Polyangium mundeleinium: one gene and its partner. The protein of the gene in region 1 binds, or shares a complex with, the protein of each later gene. Links are inferred from orthologs where the notes say so. Each region holds a gene or a part of one and is shown on either strand. Other genes may lie near its edges. The genes, in order: rodA and POL67_RS17070.

Region 1 (9,776 bases):
ACCGAGTCGACGACCGGCGTGGCACCTGGCTCGCACGCCGAAGGCTGCGTCGCTGCGCGCTCCGATCGCGCGCAGCTCACGCCGACGGCGCTCATCACCGCGAGCACGAGCGCCGCGATCGTGATCTTCGCCGAGCTGCGCTTCATCGCACACCCCACAAGGCGAAGCGGTTCTGCCGGAGCTCCGTGGCGCGCGCGCTCGCGATGCGATCGACGCGCGCCGACGCGCCGCCGACACGCGGGAACGGCGTGTCGAAGAGCTCGCCTGCCGAGCGCGATCGCTGAAGCTCCGAAGCCTCCGCGACCGTGCTCTCCGTCGAAGGACGCAGCGTGAGCACGAAGCCCGCAGCCGCTGCGACCGCCATGACGACCGCCGCCGTGACGACCGAAAGCACGCGCCCCTTGCGCGGCTGCGCCGACGTTCGTCCGAGCGCGCGCGCGATGAGCGCCTCGTTCCGGAGCGGCTCGATCGCGCGCGGCTTGTGCGCCGCGACGAGCGCCTCCGCCAGCTCCGCGAGCGGCGCCCTCCGTTCCTCTCCACGAGGCGCGTCGAGCGCATCACGCAACCGTGTGGCACCCGCGCGCTCGGAGGCCGTCGGCGGCTCGTCCTCGCTCTCGGCGCGCGCCTCGCTCTTGCCGAGCGCGCGCTCGATCAGCGCGTCGTTCAGCGCGTCGTCGAGCGACGCCGGCGCGCTCGCCGATCGCAGCACCACGGCGAGCGGGTGCTCTCCCTTCTCCAGCGACGCGCGGAGCGCCTCGGCCTCCGCGAGCTCCTCGGGCGACGGCGGCGACTCGTCCTCGAACGCCACGCGCTCGTCCGGACGAACCAACCTGAGCTTGTGCTCCCTTTTCATCGCGGAGCCTCCCTCGACGCGAGCTTGCCCTCGGCCACGCGAGGCACGTCGATCGCCTTCTTCAGCGCTGCGAGCGCGCGGTGCAGCACCACGTCGAACGTCGAGACCGTCACGCCGAGCGCGCTCGCCACCTCTTCGCGGGATCGCTCTTCGAGCACGCGCAGCCGGATCGCCTCGGCGTACCGCGGATGGATCGATCGCAAGGCCGCTTCGACCCGCGCGCGCGCCTCGGCGAGGTCACGCTTCTCGCAGAGCTCTGCCTCGCCGTTTGTCTGTGGATCGGCCTCGGCCGCGTCGATCTCGCGCTGCAGATCGTCTGGCTCGTAGAGCGTCTCGCGCTTGCGTGATCGCAGGATGTCGTACGCGATGCGCAGACCCACGACGCGCAGCCACGGGTAGACGCCCGCGTCTTGCCACTGGAACTGATGGAACCGCTCCACGACGCGCGCGTACGTCTCGGCGAGCGCGTCCTGCGCGAGCGCCTCGCGCCCGAGACGCGGCAGCAGCACCGAGCGGTAGAGGATCGGCCCGTAGCGACGCAGGAGCTGCCCGAGCGCCGCGCGATCCCCGGCCCTCGCGCGCTCGCAGAGCTCGCGCTCTGCTTCGAGATCCGTACGCGCAACGGCCACGGACGCCACCATACCTGGACTCGGCCTCGGCCGCACAGCCTGGACCGGCGACGGCTTCTCCGCGCGCGGCAAGGGCACCGGACGACGACCGAGCCCGACCGCGAGCAGAAGCGCCGCCATCGGATCCTGGGCGGGCGGCGCGAGCGGACGGAACGCGAGGGCTAACGCTTGCACGCCCGGAGAACGGCCTTTGCCGCTCGACCTTACGGGCGATCGCCACCACATTGAGCCCCGGCGCGCGGTCACGCGCCCCATCCTCCGGCCTCGAACGGATTTTCTCGCTGCAAAGGCCGGAGTTTCCACCAAGGGAGCGACGACTTGACCGAAGAAGCTCACTCCTCGCGGACGAAGGCGGTGCCCTGCGCGCGCTGCGGCGCGCTGAACGGAGCCGGCTTCGATCGCTGCGTCCGCTGCGGGCAGGCGCTCTCCACCGTCGCTCGTTCCGTCGATCGCCTCGGCGCGCGGCTCGATCCGGACGCGCTCCTCGCCTCGAAGCTCGTGATTGGGCTCACGCTCCTGGTGTTTGCGGCGCAGGTGTATGTCGCGCTCCGCACGCGGGGCTCCGAGGACGCGCTCTCGGCGCTGCTTCGCCCGGCGCCGATCGACACCCTCCGGTTCGGGGCGGTCCACGTGCTGCTCGTCTTTGCGGAGCCGTGGCGGCTCGTCTCCGCGATCTTCGTGCATTTCGGCGCCTTGCACCTGCTCGGCAACATGTTCGTGCTCTCGTGGCTCGGCCGGATCGCCGAGCCCGCGGTGGGGCCAGCGCGCTTCCTCCTGACGTACGTCGCGGCGGGCGTCTTCGGGTTCGTCGCCTCGATGGCCTACACGCTCCTCTTTGATCCCTCGGGCGGGGCCCTCACGGCGGGCGCGAGCGGCGCCGTCTTCGGGATCATGGGGCTCGTGCTGGGGATGCTGTATCGACAGCGAAACCCGCAGTGGAAGCGGTTCGCCCTGCAAGCCGTGCTCCTCAACGTGGTGCTCGGCTTCGCCATCAACCAGGCGAACGTCGGCCTGCTCATCAACAACATCGCCCACCTGGGCGGCCTCGCCGTCGGGATCCTGCTCGGCGTGATTTTTGCTCGACCCGTGCGAGTTTCCAGCGGGAGCGGGAAATCCGACCTCGGGATGAACGTCGCCGCGGGTCTCGGCCTGCTCACGTGCGTGGCTTCGCTCGTCCTGGCACAGCTCTCGCCGACGTGGCGCGAGCTGCAACAGAGCGAAGAGCGTTCGTCGCGACGTGCGGTTCAAACGGGGGCTGTCGATTTCCAGACGAAGCGGTGATTGCAAATTCGGCTCTGACCGTCTACCGCCTCGTATCGATTTCTTCCCCAGGAGACGCCATGTCGCACAGCTCGCTTCGGCTCGCCCTTCTCGCCTCCGCGGTCGCCCTTGGCGGCTGCACCGTCTACGTCAACAACCGCCCGCCGACGAACCAGCAGCAGCAGCAAGCGCAGCCGGCACGGCAGCCGTCCCGCGGCATCCGCCGCCCGACGAACGCTCAGCGGCCCACCACCACGACGCCGACCGGCACACAAACCGGGACCACCAAGCCCGTCGTCGAGCCCCCGCGCATCAACGGCCGCACCGCCTTCGGCAACGGCTCGCTCGGCGCCTTCAAGGGCTACGCGTACGTGATCCCCGACACGACGACGAAGCTGCCGGACCTCTCGAAGATGGTCCCCTTCGCGACGCTGCTCACCGACAGCTTCATCGTCCAGCGCCAGGAGTTCTCCGGCGGCTTCCCCGGCGTCCTCGCCCAGGAAGAGTGGTTCGCGATTCGTTACGAGGGTGCCTTCGACGTCCCGCGCGACTCCCCCTACACGTTCAAGCTCGTCTCCGACGACGGCGCCATCCTCTACATCGATGGCGAGAAGCTCGTCGACAACGACGGCCTGCACGCGCCCCAGGAGGCCGCGGGCACGAAGACCCTCAAGACCGGCCGCCACCAGCTCCGCCTCGATTACATGCAGGGCAAGAAGGGTACGGTCGCTCTCACCCTCTCGGTGGGTGAAGGCGACGCCGCGCCGCGTCCCCTCGTGGGCGTTCGCTAGCTCTCTCGCGCGCGCATCTCCCCACGATCCCGACTCTCTCCGCCCTTCGTTCGCCCAACCCCTCGCAAGCGCCTTCGATCCTGCGGCTTATTCGACGCGGCGGGTGGCCATGATGCTATCGTCGCCTCGCGTATGGCGTCGGTGAACCCGCTCTCGCGGGAGCTCGTCTTCAAGATCGTCTATTACGGCCCGGGGCTCGGCGGGAAGACGACCACGCTCGAGTACATCCACGCGACGGCCAAGCCCGAGCACCGCGGCAAGCTCGTCTCGCTCGCGACGCCCGTCGACCGCACGCTCTACTTCGACTTCCTACCGATGCGCCTGCCGCCCATCCGCGGCATGAACGTGCGGCTGCAACTCTTCACCGTCCCCGGGCAGGTCTACTTCAACGCGACCCGCAAGCTCGTGCTCACGGGCTCCGACGGCATCGTGTTCGTGAGCGACTCGCAAATCGCGCGCGCCGACGCGAACCTCGAGAGCTTCGACAACCTGCGCGACAACCTCGCCGATCAAGGCCGAAACGTCGCGGACATGCCCATCGTCTTCCAGCACAACAAGCGCGACCTGCCCGACGTGCTCCCCATGGAGGAGCTCGACAGGATGCTGAACCGCTTCCGCGCGCCATCCCTGCCCGCGTCGGCGAAGACGGGCATGGGCGTGTACGAGACGCTGGAGCGGATCACGCAGGTCGTGCTCGCGGCGTTCGAGTCGCAGATCCCCGAGTCCGTGCGCGCCGCCGCCGCAGAGGCCTATGATCCGGCCGAAGAAGGGCTCGCCGCGGCGCTGCGCGACGCCTCGCGCAGCGATCGTCCGCCCGTGAGCGCCGCGATGATCAACCGCGTGGCCCCGAGCCGCGCTTGGGGCAGCGTGCCGCCCGACACGGGCATCGAGGAGCCCGAGGAGCTGAAGAGCCCCGCGATGCGCCCGCCTCCCCTGCCCGTCACGAGCTTCCCCGAGGCCCAGGAAGAGCCCACGCCGTCGAGCGCGCAGCTCGCGATCGCGCCGCCCGCCGAGGCGCCGATCCTGCCGAAGACGGAGTCCGTGCGGCCCGCGCCGCCCCCGTCCGTGCAGTCCCCGCCCACGGCTGGCAGGCCGCGCGCGCCCGAGTCGGTTCGCAGCCGGACGCGTGGCTCCGTCTTCCCTCCGCCGAAGCCGTTCGCGCCGCTCGTCCCGCAAGCGCCGGCGCCTCCGCCGTCAGCGCCGGCCACGAACCAAACGTCCGTGAACATCGCGGCGAAGGCCGAAGCTGCCGTGCACGTCGAGGCGCCGAGGGGCACCGGGCTTTCGTTCGCGGAGCTCTGGCCCGACGGCGATCACGCGCTCGTGCACAACGTCGAAGCGTCCATCGCGAGCGGTCGCTACGCCGAGGCGATCGAGCAGTGTGATGGGCTCGTGGCGCGCCAGCTCGCGAGCGCCGCGAGCTTGTTCGGCGCCTCGGATGCGCCGCGGGATCCTGGGGCGGTGCCGCTCTTGCTCGGGCTCGATGGACGCCGGTACCTGTCCTTCCGCGCGACCGTGCGCACGGCGCGCGGGGGCGGAAAGATGACCGCGCGCGACGCGCTCGCGGCCTACGCGTTCGCGGTCGACGCGCGGCTCGCGCGAAGCTCGATTCGCTGAAGGAACCGCCTAGAGGCGGTCCGGAGCGGGGACGACCGAGTAGCGGCGCATGGACACGTTCATGAGCAGCGCGACGCACATGAGCATCGTGGTCACGCTGGAGCCGCCGTAGGAAAAGAGCGGCAAGGTCACGCCGACGACGGGGAGGATGCCGCAGACCATCCCTGCGTTGATGAACGCATGCCAGAAGAGGATCGCGCCGCAACCGACGCCGAGCACGGCGCCGAAGCGATCCTTGGCGAGCGAGGCGATGCGGATCGACCACAAGCAGAGGAACCCGTAGAGCAAGACGAGCAGCACGCTGCCGGCGAAGCCCCACTCCTCCGCGAACACTGGGAACGGGAAGTCCGAGAACTGGTCGGGCAGGAAGTTGAACTGGTTCTGCGTGCCCTTCATGTACCCGTTGCCGAAGAGCCCGCCGTTGCCGATGGCCACGCGGGAGTGATGCGCGTGCCAGCCGGTCTTGAGGATGTCGTCCTCGGGCCGCAAAAAGACGGTCACGCGCGCCTTCTGGTAGTCGAGCAGGACGTAGTACCAAACGATGGGCGCCGCGGCTGCGACCGTCACGATGAAGGTGAGCACGCTCTTCCACCGGACCCGCGTGAGCGCGGCGATCATGAGGAAGACGAGGACGTGGATCGACGCGGTGCCGAGATCGGGCTGCTTCAGGATGAGCAGCGCGGGCACGCCCGTGAGCAGCGCGGGGACGAGCAGGTCCTTCAACGTGCGCCCTTCGCTGCGTGGATCGTCGTGAAGGAACTTCGCCAGCGCGATGACGAGGAAGACCTTCATGAACTCGCTCGGCTGGAAGCGGAAGGACCCGAACTCGATCCAGCGCTTGGAGCCGCGCAAGTCCTTCGCGAAGACGAAGACCAGGATGAGCGAGAAGACGCCGAAGGTGTAGATGGCGTAGCCGAGACGCTCGAGGTGGCGATAGTCGATGGCGACGAGGATCCCGCCGAGGATGCCGCCGAGCACGAGCCAGTAGATCTGGCTGATGTAGAGCTCGGCGCGCACACCCTGGTAGACGCTCGTCGCGCTGTAGAGGTTGACCACGCCGAGCACGGCGATGAGCGCCGCAGCGATGAAGAGTGGCCAGTCGAAGTGATCCCTCGCCCGGGGCGAGACGTCGCCGCGAATCAAGGCGTACCTCCACGATCGGGCTTCGGTTGCGTGCGTGCGCTACCGCCGTTGTTCCCACCGGCGCGCGTAACACGCTCGCGCGAGAGCTCGTTGTAGGCGCGGACGACCTCGAAGGCGACGGGGGCCGCGTGCTTACCACCGGCGCCGCCGTGCTCGACCAGGACCACGACCGCGACCTCGGGCGCGCGGGATGGCGAGTAGCCCGCGAACCACGCGTGCTCGCGGTTGAAGTACCACACGCGCTCGGCCTCGGCGCCGCGCGCGAGCTTGTGCGAGACCTGCGCGGTGCCCGTCTTGCCCGCCATGTCGACGCCGAGCACGCGTGCCTTGAAGGCGGTGCCCGCCTCGGAGTTCACGCCCGCGTAGAGCGCCTTCTGCACGAGCGAGAGGTTCTCGGGGCTCACGTCGATCTGCCGCCGCACGCGCGGCGCGAACTCCTGCACCACCGTGCCCGCGCTCGTCTCGACCGCGCGCACGATCTGCGGCTGGTAGAGCGTGCCGCCGTTGGCGAGCGCCGCGTACGCGAGCGCGAGCTGGAGGACGGTCACCGTCGTCGCGCCCTGCCCAATCGCCGCGTTGAGGCCAAAGCCGAGCCGGAACTGGCCCTTGTTGCGCAGGGTCATCCAGGCGCGCGTCGGCATGCGCCCCGCCGCCTCCGCGTTCACGCCGAGACCCGTCCTCGCGCCGAGGCCGAAGCGCTGCCCCATCTCGGCGATGACGTCCATGCCCACGCCGAGCTCGGCCGCGAGGCGGTAGAAGTAGACGTTGCACGACTCCGCGATCGCCTTGTGCAGATCCACCGGTCCGTGGACGTGCGTGCACCGGAACGGGCGCTTGCCGAAGGTGAGCCCGCCGCGGCAGTTCGTCGCCGCGCGAGGATCGATGAGCCCCTTCTCCAGCGCGGCGAGCGCCGTGAAGGGCTTGAACGTCGAGCCCGGCGGGTACGCGCCAGAGATCGTCTTGTCCAGCGCGGGCTTGAGCGGGTCCGAGTAGAGCCTGCGGAACGCGTCGCGGATGACCTGCTTGCCCGATCCGCCCGAGAGCGCGTTCGGGTCGTAGCTCGGCTTCGAGTAGAGGCCGATGATGCGACCCGTGCGCACGTCGATGAGCGCGACGCCGCCCGCGAGCTCAGGGCGCATCGCCTTCTCGATCGCGCGCTGGATGTCGGCGTCGAGCGTGAGCCGCAGATCGCGACCCGGGATCGGATCGACGCGCCGCGGATCCTCGATGATCCCCTCACCGCCCGGCCTTCGCCGTCCCCTCGCGTCGACGAGCACCTTCTCCCAGCCGCGCGTGCCGCGCAGGTAGCTCTCCCACGCGCGCTCGATGCCCGTCGCGCCGACACGATCGCCCTCGACGTAGCCCGCGCTGCGGAGCTGGTTCAGCTTCTCCGCGTCGACCTCGACCATGTAGCCGAGCGCGTGCGCGCCGACCTCTTCGTACGGGTAATAGCGGACCGGCACGGGCACGACGTCGACCGCGGGAAGCTCCGCGTCATGTGTGCGCAGCGTGGCCACGGCGTCGCGCGAGATGTCTTCCTTCAGCAGGATCTGCTGGCTCTTCCGGGGCCCATCGCTCGCGCGAAGCGTGGTGAGCAGCGCTTCGAGCCGCGCGCGCTCGTCCACGCCGACCCCGAGGTACTCGACGAGCTTCGGCCAGACGACCTGCATGTCGATCCTCTCGGGGACGACGTAGAGGTTGTACGAGGGCCGGCTCGCCGCGAGGATCTTGCCGCTCCGATCGCGGATGAGGCCACGCGTCGTCGCGAGCGTGACGCGACGGACGATGTTCTCGCGGGCGATCGCTTTGTTGTCGTCGCCCTCGATGATCTGGAGCAGGAACAGGCGCCCGATGAGGATGAGCTGGAGCACCACCATCGCGAGCGCGATCCAGCGGAAGCGGCGCCTGAACTCGCTGACGTCGGAGCGCTGAACGACGAGGCTCATCGCTGACCTCCTTCCCCGGGTCTCGGCACGTTGATGGTCGCTTGATGCACGCGCTCGGCGAGGCTGAAGACGAGTGGCGCGAAGATCGCTGTGCCGATCGCGTGCGGCGCGACGAGCGTCGCCAGCGCGCGCGGCCTCGCCGTGTCGGTCCCGAAGATCGCCGTCAGCACGATGATGAGCACGCCTTCGAGCAGCGCGAAGGCGAAGGCGAGCGCGACCTTGGTGAGGAGCGTCTGCGCGGCGAGGCGCACGCCCGCGGCGCGCGCGACGACGAACGTGGCGACCGTGATGAAGGTGAACAGACCGATGGGCGCGGCCGAAAACAGATCGAGCAGGTAGCCGAGCAAGAACGCGAGCGCCGCGCCGCGGGCGATCGAGTACTCGTGCACGCCCATGAACACCACGAGCGGCAGGAGCAGGCTCGGCGTGATCCCCGCGATCTGCAGCCGCCCGATCAGCCGGTAGAGGTTCGACTGGATGACGAGAAGGGCGATGCCGACAGCGAGAAATGCGGTGTTTCGCATCGTCCTCTCTCCTCCCCTCCGACCTTACCGCCGCGGCGTGGAAGAGCCAGCCGCGCCTGGCGTGGGCGCCTGGGGCTGGGCCTCCTCCGGAGGCGCGGAGGTGACGATGAGCACCTCTTCGAGCCGCGAGAAATCCACGGCAGGCGTCGCGTAGACCTGCTGGTAGATGCCGAAGTCCCGCTTCACGACCTGCGTCACCTTGCCGACGGGAATGCCCTTCGGATACCGCTTCCCGACGCCGCTCGTGACGAGCAGATCGCCGACCTCCACCTCGTCGGTGCGCTGCACGTACTCCACGCTGCAGAGGTACTTCGCCTCGTCGCCCGTCCCGCGGACGAACCCACGCGCGCCCGTCCGCTGCACGACGACGTCGACGCCGCTGCCCGCGTCGACGATGAGCCGCACGTCGATCGTGTCGCCCGAGACCTTGAGCGTCGTGCCCACGACGCCGTCGGGCGAGATCACGGGCTGGCTCGGCCTGACGTCGTTCGATTCGCTGTCGAGGGTGACGCGCGCGACGCGGAAGAACTCGTTCGTGTTCTTGCCCGTGACCACCGCGCTCACGACGTCGGTGCGGACGCTCGTGCGCAGATCGAGCAGGCGCCGGAGCCTCCGGTTCTCCTCTTCGAGCGACTCGAGCTTGCGCACACGCTCGCGGAGGCGCGCGTTCTGTGAGGCGATGCGCGCGTTGTCCTCCTTGACGTCGACCAGGTAGATGTAGTCGCCCCAGATGTTCGAGAGCCCGCGCGCGAGCGTCGCCGCGGCGTACTGGAGGGGCGTGGCGATCCGGACGATCACCTTGTCGGCGCCCGTGACCTTCCCGGGATCACGCATGCTGGCCCGGAGGAACCAGAACGGCACCGCCAGGGCGAGCAGGACGATGGCCAGGTCGCGGTATCGCTTGAAGTTCATGCGTCGAGCGGCGAGGCCGCCGGGAAAGCGGCTCGGATCACGCGGGAGAGGTCCCCGCTCTTCCCTCGATGCCACGAGAGACGCGCGGACGCTACCTGCAC
Region 2 (9,751 bases), 3.6 Mb from region 1 along the record:
GGGCGACTTCAGGCGGGCTGACAGGGGCTCGCCCTCGACCTCGGCGAGGATCATGGCCATGCCCTCGCCGGTCGGCTCGAAGCCGTGCACGCGCACCACGCCAGGGGCGCGCAGGCGCGACAGGCGTTGATAGTCGTGCTTGAAGCTGGCGACGTCAGCGACGCGATTGGACTCGGCGCGGAGCACCTTCACGCGCACCGGAAGGCCGTCGCTCTCCCTGCGACCACGAAACAGCCGTGACATCGCGGTCCTTGCGAGCTCTTCTGTGATCGTTACTTCTTCCAGCCGCGTCATGTTGATGCCTCACATGCCCCCCCCCGTTTGTCACCGAACCCCCAGGCTATACGCCGCGTGGGATCCGCGTCAATCATCGCGGCGGAGCAGCGCGAGCCCTGGACCGGATGGACCACGTCATCGCCCCCCTCGGCCGCCTCGTCCACCGCCGCGCATCGTGAAATAAAGGGCGGACTGTCCCCCCCCAGACAGCCCGCCCCTTCTCACCTCTCCCGGGACGCTGACCATTTCATCACGACGTCAATCAGGAGCGGGACCTACTTGAGCGCCGCAATGCCGTAGGAGAAACATGGGTGGATGTCCTCCGTCGCGTCGTCGGTGGAGAAGTTGCCCTCGCCGCTGGCGAGTTGCTCGAACGCCTGCACGGCCTGGGCGAACTTCTTCGTTCGCACGCCGGCTGCGCGAAGGTGCTCCACGACAGGGCGGAGCGCGCTGGCGGCGGCGTCGAGCTCGCGCTTCGCCTCGGCGCTCGGCCGATAGGGCGCCATCCCCGGCTTCTGCGCACGAAGCTGCGCCACGACAAACGCCCCGTCGGGCTCCGATCCTCCGACGACGAGCCCCTGAAAGTGGCCGTCCGCGTGCCTCACGGGGCTGCGCTCGATCTCGACCTCGGGCCCGCAACCGCTGCACGCGAGGAGCAGCGACCCGGCCAAAGCGCAGAAGGCGCCGAGCGCGCCCCGCCTCCGCTTTGCCCCCGTGCGTTGCCCCGGTAGGGCTGCTCATTCGAGAGCGCAGCATGTTGGTCTCCAACAGCGGGAGCGGCGGCGGGATCTGATTGTGTGCCGCTGTTGAGGAAGGGGCATGGCGGCGACCGGTTCGAGCGGCATCGACCGGAGGACGCGGTACGTTACCGGGTCGTGCGTTCTTGGCCCGAGGAGGCACGAAGTGCCACCGTGCGCGGGGAAGGTGCACCTCATTGCCGAGCCAGAAAGACGCCCCCGCGAGGAGCAAGCCTCACCCCGCCACATCCGCCCGCCCGGACCTGCCGCCGCACCCGGCGACGGTGCTTCAGCGGAGGGTTCCCTTCGGGCGCATCTCGGCGCCCCCGCCGCACGCCGCGAAGGTGATTCAGCCGAAGGCGCAGCCCTCGGCCAGCCGGGTCATCCAGAGGGCGGGCGCGGACAACGACACCGCGCGCAACCGGACCTACAAGCTCGTCCAGCTGTGCACGGCCCTGCTGGACATCGGCAAGGCGAACGACGGCCGGCTCCAGGAGGTGCAGGCCTTGTATTACGGCGCGGACGACGACAACCTGAGCTTGAAGATCTCCGTGAACCCCGGTCAGCTCGATTATCTCACGGGGGGCCTGGGGGCCTTTCCAGCCATGCGGCGTGCATATCGGACGGCGGTGGCGAACGAACAAAACTACATCGCCTCCGAGGCATGGAAGAAGGCCGTCAAGCACACCTTCGATGTCGTCGGCGTGACTTACACCAACACCCGCTATGACACGGTCGACAACGCCAAATTCATCAGCGGGGATTACCACGCCGAGCAGAACCTGGTGGAGTGGATCGGGAGCTCGAGCAGGCTGGAGGGTAAGACGCGGGTCTACATCGCTGGTTCGAAGCTCCCTTGCTCGCAGTGCCGCCCGGTGTTGCAGGCGTTCGACGCGAGGCTCCCGGACGCCCGGCCCAACGTGCGCTTTTACTTCCGCGACGAGACAGGGGACGCCACCAACGTCGACCAGCTCGTCGTCGCCAACCTGACGATGTGAGCCACCTGGCGCATACCCACCTGTCGATTCATCAAACCTGAACATGCCGCGAAATCGCTCCATCTCTCGTGATCCATCGGGCGCGCGGCCGCCGCACCCGGCGACGACCGTCCAGCCCAGGCCGGCGATGGGCCGCTCGCCGGCGCGGCCACCGCACCCGGCGACGGTCGCGCAGCCGCAGGTCTCCCCGGGCGGCCGGGCTGCGCGGCCGCCGCACCCGGCGACGGTGGCCCAGCCAAAGGTGGCGGCGACGAGCCCGAGGCCCCACCCGCCTCACCCCGCGACCGTCGCCCCGCGAAGGGTATCTGGGGGGACGGCGGTGCAAAGAGCCGATGACCCGACGGGGTTCCCTCCCAGTGTGTGGGCGCTCGTCAACGAGTATGCGAGACCCCGCCCCGAAGAAGTGGAAGAGATTGATGGGGATCCGGCCCCGAACGCGCTGGGCCCGGGCGACTGGTATCTCCTGAAGCTCCGTGGATGGGATCCCTCCTCCGTCGGGCTCGGAGAGGGGGTCTTCGACCTTGGGAAGGTGTTCAGCCGGCTGGGGCCGGACGGGCCGCTCAACCCCATCACCTCCGCGACGATCAACGAATTCTTCGACCTTCGCTACCCCGGATTCGACCGGGTAACCTCCCCTGATTGGCGATACAACTGCGGAGACTACGCACTCGGGCTGACCGGGAGTAGCAGCGTCGGCGATGTCCCGCAGGTGAAAGCGTACCTCCAGGGGAACCACTACACGCTGGCGCTCGACCTGGCCGGAAAGTCGTCCTCCGACGTCGCGACGGTGTTCAGGGAGCTATCTCCGGGCGAATACGTGTATCAGCGCGGCGATCATTTCGTGAAAATCATGATCCCCGGCGGCGGTGACGTGGTGGACCTCTCCCAGAAAGACGGCGAGAGCGCGGTGTATCACAAGCGCTCGAGCCGCGCCGAAGCGGCCGCGTACGTAAGCTCGTACGACAACGCAGTCCGCTTGCTCTATCGCAAGCGTTGAGTCGGAGGCGCGGCGATGAATGGGATACCCGTCCTGCGGTGGCGGGAGCGGGAGCGGCGGCGGGCGCATACGCTCGTGCTGGATGGGGTGTACGTGCGGCAGGCGAGTATGGATGGAGAATGCTTGTCGTTTCTGCGGCTGCCAGCAACGTCCGGTACGAGCTCCAAAAAGTGTGGCGTGACGGGACGAGGTGCGTCGTGCTGGATCCCTACGACTTTCTCGCTCGGGCATGCGCGATGGCGCCGCCGCCGCGTTTTCATGGGGTGCGGTTTCACGCCCGCGCGGGGCTCTCGGCGCGTGGACCGCCGATGCGTAAATTTGCTCTATGCGCTTGTGTCCTGCGATCGGGGTCGGTACACCGAGCGCCAGTTCCCTCGACGACAGGAGTCTCCGATGACGATCACGCTCTATCACCACCCCTTCTCCCGCGCGGCCGGCACTGTCTGGGCGCTCGAAGAGGTCGGGGTTGCATACGAGATCCACCAGGTCGACATGCCGAAGGGTGGACACAAGACCCCTGCGATCCTCGCGCTGAACCCGATGGGCAAGCTCCCCATCCTCGAGGACGGTGACACGGTCGTCACCGAGGCGGCGGCGATCGCCCTCTACCTCGCGGATCGCTACGCATACGGGACGCTCGCGCCGAAGGTCGACACCGGAGAACGGGGCACGTACCTGCGATGGGCGGCGTTCGCCCCCGCGGTCATCGAGCCCGGCGCCATGGCCAAGGCGGGTGGTTGGGAAGCCAAGCCCGGATCGGCCGGCTGGGGCACCTACGAGGCCATGCTCGACTCGATGGAGTCGGCGATCGCCAACCGCACATTCATCCTCGGCGAAACGTTCTCCATGGCGGACGTGATCTTCGGCGGCACGATCCGCTACATGCTGCGCTTCGACATGCTCGAGAAGCGCCCCTCCTTCGTCGCCTACGCCGAGCGCCTCGCCCAGCGGCCCGCCCTCCAGCGAGCTGAAGCGCGCAACGCCGCGATCATGAAGGAGCTCGGCCTCGCGGGTTGACCCCGTTCCTGGCTCTCGCTCAGCGCGTTTCATCGATGCGAGCGCCATGACTGTGGCGCCCTGGCGCGACGTTTGCTGACTGGCCCCGACGTCTCGTTTCCTCCGGGCTGATCCTGCGTGATCTACCTCCACTCCATCAGAGGGTGTTCCGCCGGGCCACGCTCGCGAGCAGCCCGACGCCCACGAGGCACGTGAACGCGCTCGAGCCGCCGTACGAGATCAGCGGCAGCGTGACGCCCACCACGGGGAGCAGGCCCATCACCATGCCGGCGTTGATCACCGCCTGCCAGAACACGATCGCCGCGACGCCCACAGCGACGCGGGCCTCGAAGCGGTCGCGCGCGCCCGCGGCGATCCGCAGCGCGGCGAGCCCCAGCGCGAGGTAGAGCGCGAGCACCAGCGCCGTGCCGGCGAAGCCGTGCTCGTACGCCCAGACCGCGAAGGCGAAGTCGCCGTGGGCCTCGGGCAGCGGGTAGGGCTCGCTCCCCGCGAAGCTGCTGGCGCCGAGGAGGCGGCCGGCGCCGACGAGCCGCAACGCGTGGTCGCTGTGGTAGCCGGTGGTCAGCGGATCGGCGCCGTGAACGAACGCAGCGAGGCGCGCGCGCTGGTAGTCGTGCAGGGTGAGCCACACGGTCGCGAGGCTGCCGATCGCGCCGATGGCCAGGGTGACCCAAGCGCCGCGCGAAAAGCGCTCGAGCGCCAGAGCCGACGCGGCGATCAGCGCGAGCACCCCCGCGGTCCCGAGATCCGGCTGGAGCAGTACGGGGATCAACGTGCAGGCGAGGAGCCCCGCCGGGAGCGCGAGATCGCGGAGCCGTCGCGGGCCTTCGGCGGGACGAGAAAAGCAGCTCGCGAGCGCGAGCACGAGGCCGAGCTTGAGGGGCTCGGACGGCTGCACGTGGAGGCGCCCGAGGTGCAGCCAGCGGTGCGTGTCGTGGACCCCCGACGCGGCGAACGTGGCGAGGGTGGCGAGGATCAGCGCGCCGTGAATCAGCAGCGCTCGGCGGTCCTTTAGCCGGCGGAGATCCGCGCGCGCAACGAGGAGCGCCGCGGCCGAACCGACGATGAGCCACGCGAGCTGCCGGGGCCAGAGCGCGCTCCTTCCCGGGAGGGCGAGCCCCGCCGCGTGCACGGTCGCGAGGCCGACGGCGGCGAGCGCGGCGGCGGCGGCGACGACGACGACGATGGGACGGTTTCGCAAGACGCGCGTCATCGGGAGCCTCTTTCCTTGCCGGCGAAGTAGGCGCGGAGCGCGTCGTCCGCGATGGCGGTCGCGGCGCGGTGCGACGAGAAGAACCGGCCCTGGACGAGGACGACGATGGCCACCTCGGGGACGTCCGCAGGCGCGAAGCCCGCGAACCAGCCGTTCGTGCCCGGAATGCGGATGGGGCGCGCGGGCGGCTCGTCGTCCCGTGGACCGTCCTCCGCTTCGATGTCGGTCATGGGCACCAGGAAGAACTCGCGCGAGTCGGACGCGCCTCTCGTGCCGGCCACGCTGGCTTGCAACCCGCTGAGCTCGCTCGCACGGGCGCGCAGCGCGACGCGGATCCGCGCGAGATCCGCGGCTGGAACGTCCACCTGCCGCGCGGGCGCTGGCACGTCGCTCACGACGATCTGCGGCGTGCGCACGGTGCCGCCATTGGCGAGCGCTGCATAGGCCACCGCGAGCTGGATGGGCGTGACCCACACGTTGTCCTGCCCGATGGCGGCGACGAGGCCGTGACCCGCGTGAAAGGGGCCCGGCTCGAAGCGTTTGTACCAGGCGCGGGTCGGTACGAGCCCCGCGAGCTCTCGGCCGATCTCGATGCCGGTGGGCACGCCAAACCCGAACGGCCTGGCCTCGCTGACGATGGCGTCGAGCCCGAGCCGCGCGGCCTGATCGTAGAACCACACCCAGCAGTTCTCGGCGAGGGCGTGATCCAGATCGAGCCGACCGTGGGCGTGCGTGCAGCGGAACAACCGGGACTCGAACGGGTAAACGCCCTTGCACTCGACCGGATGCTCTGTCGCGGCGCGATCGGACGCGAGCGCCGCCAGCGCCGTGAAGGGCATGATGGTCGAGCCCGGCTTCGCCGTCTCCAGAAGCGCGCGGTCGAGCTCGGAGCCCGCCGCGGGGACGGCCACGCCGCGATCGAGCAGGTTGGGATCAAACGCGGGTCGTGATGTCATCGCGAGCACGCGGCCGGTGTGCACGTCGATCAGCACCGCGGCGCCTTTGCGCTGGTCGTGGCGGTCGAAGGCCTCGTCCAGCGCGCGCTCGAGATCCATGTCGAGGGTCAGCGTCACGTCGTGTCCGGCGATGGGCGCCGTGCCCTCGCGCCCCGCGGGCACGACGACCCGGTGCGTCGCGGCCACGAAGGCGTGGCCAGGCGTGCCGCGCAGCGCTCGATCCTGCGCGCGCTCGACGCCGGTGCGGCCGACGCGATCGCCCGGCCGTTTGCCTGGATCGTTCGCGAGATCGGCCGGCGAGACCTCGTTCATGTACCCGATCGCGTGCGCGCCGAGGGAGCCGAACGGGTAGCGCCGCCCCGCTCGTTCGACGAGCTTGATCCAGGAGAGCGCGCGGTCGTCGCGGATCGCCTGAAGTCGCTCGGGATGGACGTCGCGGCGCACGAGGAGCAACTGACCGCGCTTCGCTGCGGGCACAGCGTCGAGCTTCTGGCGGAGGCGGCTGCGCTCGTCATCGCTGAGGCCGAGCGCGGCAGCGAGGCGGGGCACCTTCTCCTCCGGTCGGGCGAGCATCCGATCGGGGACGACGTAGGCGTCGACGGCGACGCGATCCTCGGCGACGACGCGGCCGCGCGCGTCGCGGATCACCCCGCGGCTCGGCGCGAGGCGCACTCGTTTCACGCTGGCAGCTTCGAGGCGGGCCGCGTGCTCTGCGCCGTGCACGATCTGCAGGTGGACGCCGCGCGCCGCGAGGCCGAGGAGCGCCGCGCCGACGAACCACGACATGCCTCGCACGCGGCGTCCGAGGTGGGTGCGCGCGTCGAGGGCGCTCGTCGCCTCGTGGACATCGGGGATCGGGGCGGTGTCGTCGGGCATCACGGTCCTCCGTACATCGAGGGGTCATCACGCGTCGTGAGAGCAAAGAGGAACGCGGCGAGGGCCCGCCGGTCTTCCCCTTCGTAGCGGGCGAGCGACGCGTCAATTCCGCGAATCGGACGGTGTCCGACACGTGGACGACGGGAGCGGCTTTCAGAGGACGTATGCAGGGGATTCCGCTCGGGGACGGGCCCCCGCGCGAAAACGTCCGGGAGCGCGGGCCCTTCACGGGTCGAGCTTCACGACGAACACGTCCGCCCCAGCGTGGGTGGCTTTGAGGTCGCCGGAGCCGAAATCGAGATCTCCGTAGACCGTCCCTGCCATGTAGACGTGCCCCGACGGGGCCACGACGAGCCCATTCGGGGAAAGGAAGAGGGCATTGCCTCCGCCGAACCGCCGGCTCCACAAGGGTTCACCGTCGGGCGAGAACTTGGCGACGAAGATGTCCAACGAGAGCGGCGAGGAGGCCTGGAGCACGCCCGCGCCGAAATCCACAGTCCCTCCGAAGCTCCCTCCGAGGATCACGCTCCCGCTCGGGTCCGTGGTGATGGCGTTGGCGGACTGGTATTGACCATTCCCGAAAAACTTGCCCCAAAGGTACTTCCCGTTCGGATCGAGCTTGACCAAAAATGCGTCACCTGCCCCCTCGGAGGCCTTGGACGTGACCGGTCCGCCGCCGAAATCCCAGGTCTCGCTGAACACGCCCGCCAGATAGACGTTGCCCGCGGCGTCCGGCTCGATCGTGAGATAGGAAGAATAGGAAGAGGAGATGATGCCGCTCCCGCCGAAGCGCTTGCTCCAGAGGTGCTCGCCGGAGGGGCCGAGCTTCACCACGAAATAGTCTTTTTGTCCCACGCTCGTCAGCGTCTCGCCCCCGAAGTTCGCCGAATCGTACATGTACCCCGAGAGGAAGATGTTTCCTTGTGGGTCGAATCGGGTGGAGTTCACCTCCACCGGCGGCAGGGTCTTGCTGAAGATGTGGTTCCCCGCCGCGTCGAAGCGCCCGAGGAACGTGACGCCGTCGGCATCCACCAGAGGTCCGCCGCCGAGGTCCAGGGAGTTCGCGCTCGTTCCGCCCCCGAGGAGCAGATCCCCCGCCGCGTTCGACCCTATCGCGTCGATGAACAGCGAAGCGGTGGAGGCGCTGATCTGCTTCCGGAACACGATATCGCCGGCAGGATCGAGCGAAAAGAGGAGCGCGTCCTGGTCGCTGACCGAGGTGAACGTCTCCCCGGCGAGCGTGACGGGGCCTGAAAAACGCCCGACGCCCGAGGTCCGACCTGCCCCATGGGTGACGAAGAAATCCCAGCCGTCTCCTCCATGGAGGACCTCCGCGCCGAGGGGATCGCCCTCCGCGCCGAGCTCGAGCACGCAGGCCCCCTGCCCGAGGGCCGATTCGACGACGCCCACGGGGCCGCCGACGTCGAGGGCGCCGACAAGGTCGATGCCGAGGACGATCCCGCCGGCGTCCGTGGCCGCCGCGCTTCGCACGAATTCGTCCTCGGGGCTCGCGAAGCGCTTCGCCCACGAGGTCTCTCCGGTGCAGACGGCCGATGTGCCGTCACAATTTTCGTCCCCCGGGATGGAGCACGCCTCGAAGGCCGGCAGGATCTCCCCCGTGCACGGGCCGAAGCCGCTCCCGTCGCCTGCGCACGTTCGGAGGCCCGCGCGGCATGCGCCCACGCCCTCGGTGCCTTCCGGGCCGGTATAACAAAGCTCCTGCGCGTGCGGCTCGCAGACGTCGGCCAGCTCGACATGCGAGCCGCAACCGGGCATCGCGGAGGCGAGCATTGCGAGGAAGAACAGACGGAGCACGCCCGGCACGCGGTTCACCATGACCGCAGGGTAGCCCTGGCCGCGCGCAAAGAAAATCACGTAGGATGGGCGAATGTGGAAACGAATCGGGGGTAGGGTCGTCGGTTGGGGGGCCTCGGTGATGGTCATGGTTTGCGCCGCGGCCGGTTGTGGCGAGGGGCGGAACGTCGCATTCGAGAACGAGCCCGAGGTCGCCTTCGCCGTCCAGCCGCTGCTCACGGCCGTCGAGCAGGCGAAGCTCATCCCGAGCAAGCCCCACTGGAACGGGCAGTTTGGTATCTCCACGGCGATCGACGGGGACACGGCGGCCGTGGGCATGCGTCGGTCCGCCAGTTCGGATGGCAAAGCCGGGGCCGTCTATCTGTTCGAGCGGAGCGGCGCCACCTGGGGCGAGGTGGCCGAACTCAAAGCGCCTGGCACGGTCTTCTCCGACGAATTCGGGGATGCGGTGGCCCTCGAGGGGGATCGGCTCGCCGTGGGCACCCCCTACATCGACGCCGATCTCCCGGGCGCCGTCTTCTCCTACACGCGGCAGGGGGGCGCATGGACCTTGGAGGGGAAAGTCGTGGCTGCGGACGGGCTCGGGTCCCGCGAGTTCGGGTGGAACGTCGTGCTCTCGGGGGATCGGCTCGCCGTCATGGATCCGCGCAGCGGCGACGTCGGCGCGGTCTACGTCTTCGTCTTTCAGGGGGGCACCTGGACGCAGGAGGCCCGGCTCGTCCCGAGCGGGCTCGGCAGCGAGGAGAAGGTGTCTGCCATCGGGTTGTCGGGAGATACGCTCGTCGTCTCGCACGGGTTCGGGGCGCGCGCCTTCACGCGTGCAGGGAGCACGTGGAGCGAGGATGCGGAGATCCCGACGGACATCC

The links.
Region 2: the proteins of rodA (region 1) and POL67_RS17070 are in contact, whole or in part, in a crystal structure (PDB 6PL5), measured with the Thermus thermophilus proteins. The link is inferred for Polyangium mundeleinium from one-to-one orthologs. Residues at the interface, in WP_223903423.1 of Thermus thermophilus: Phe161, Val165, Phe168, Val169, Leu172, Pro198, Tyr199, Glu202, Tyr211, Arg212, Asp213, Gln220, Val221, Gln223, Ser224, Ile226, Ala227, Ile228, Gly229, Ser230, Gly266, Phe267, Val270, Leu274, Tyr277, Gly278, Leu281, Phe285, Leu289, Arg297; in WP_223903432.1 of Thermus thermophilus: Arg4, Ile5, His6, Leu8, Ala9, Phe12, Ala15, Leu16, Leu19, Gly20, Arg22, Ala23, Trp24, Leu26, Gln27, Val28, Tyr31, Tyr34, Leu36, Leu43, Thr45, Asp47, Lys156, Gln157, Gly158, Ser160, Val184, Leu201, Glu202.

Annotation. Positions count from the first base shown.
Region 1 is NZ_JAQNDO010000001.1:7,891,279-7,901,054, forward strand. Bases 4,227-7,226 are described here. They hold rodA (rod shape-determining protein RodA), read right to left. Parts: upstream 6,294-7,226; coding sequence 5,160-6,293; downstream 4,227-5,159. Other genes in these bases: POL67_RS31415 (GTP-binding protein), read left to right, coding at 4,227-5,150; mrdA (penicillin-binding protein 2), read right to left, coding at 6,290-7,226. Also shown: POL67_RS31390 (hypothetical protein), read right to left, coding at 1-146; POL67_RS31395 (hypothetical protein), read right to left, coding at 143-853; POL67_RS31400 (RNA polymerase sigma factor), read right to left, coding at 850-1,656; POL67_RS31405 (rhomboid family intramembrane serine protease), read left to right, coding at 1,801-2,763; POL67_RS31410 (PA14 domain-containing protein), read left to right, coding at 2,823-3,533; more of POL67_RS31415, read left to right, coding at 3,666-4,226; more of mrdA, read right to left, coding at 7,227-8,239; POL67_RS31430 (hypothetical protein), read right to left, coding at 8,236-8,763; rod shape-determining protein MreC, read right to left, coding at 8,788-9,675. UniProt on the Escherichia coli protein: Peptidoglycan polymerase that is essential for cell wall elongation. Also required for the maintenance of the rod cell shape. Functions probably in conjunction with the penicillin-binding protein 2 (mrdA).
Region 2 is NZ_JAQNDO010000001.1:4,254,632-4,264,382, reverse strand. The notes cover bases 4,653-7,627. They hold POL67_RS17070 (penicillin-binding transpeptidase domain-containing protein), read right to left. Parts: upstream 7,071-7,627; coding sequence 5,235-7,070; downstream 4,653-5,234. Other genes in these bases: POL67_RS17065 (NHL repeat-containing protein), read right to left, coding at 7,296-7,627; POL67_RS17075 (FtsW/RodA/SpoVE family cell cycle protein), read right to left, coding at 4,653-5,238. In the rest of the region: POL67_RS17100 (AAA family ATPase), read right to left, coding at 1-294; POL67_RS17095 (hypothetical protein), read right to left, coding at 552-947; POL67_RS17090 (cytidine/deoxycytidylate deaminase family protein), read left to right, coding at 1,358-2,011; POL67_RS17085 (hypothetical protein), read left to right, coding at 2,370-3,008; POL67_RS17080 (glutathione S-transferase family protein), read left to right, coding at 3,402-4,025; more of POL67_RS17075, read right to left, coding at 4,162-4,652; more of POL67_RS17065, read right to left, coding at 7,628-8,906; POL67_RS17060 (FG-GAP repeat protein), read left to right, coding at 8,959-9,751. UniProt on the Escherichia coli protein: Catalyzes cross-linking of the peptidoglycan cell wall. Responsible for the determination of the rod shape of the cell. Is probably required for lateral peptidoglycan synthesis and maintenance of the correct diameter during lateral and centripetal growth.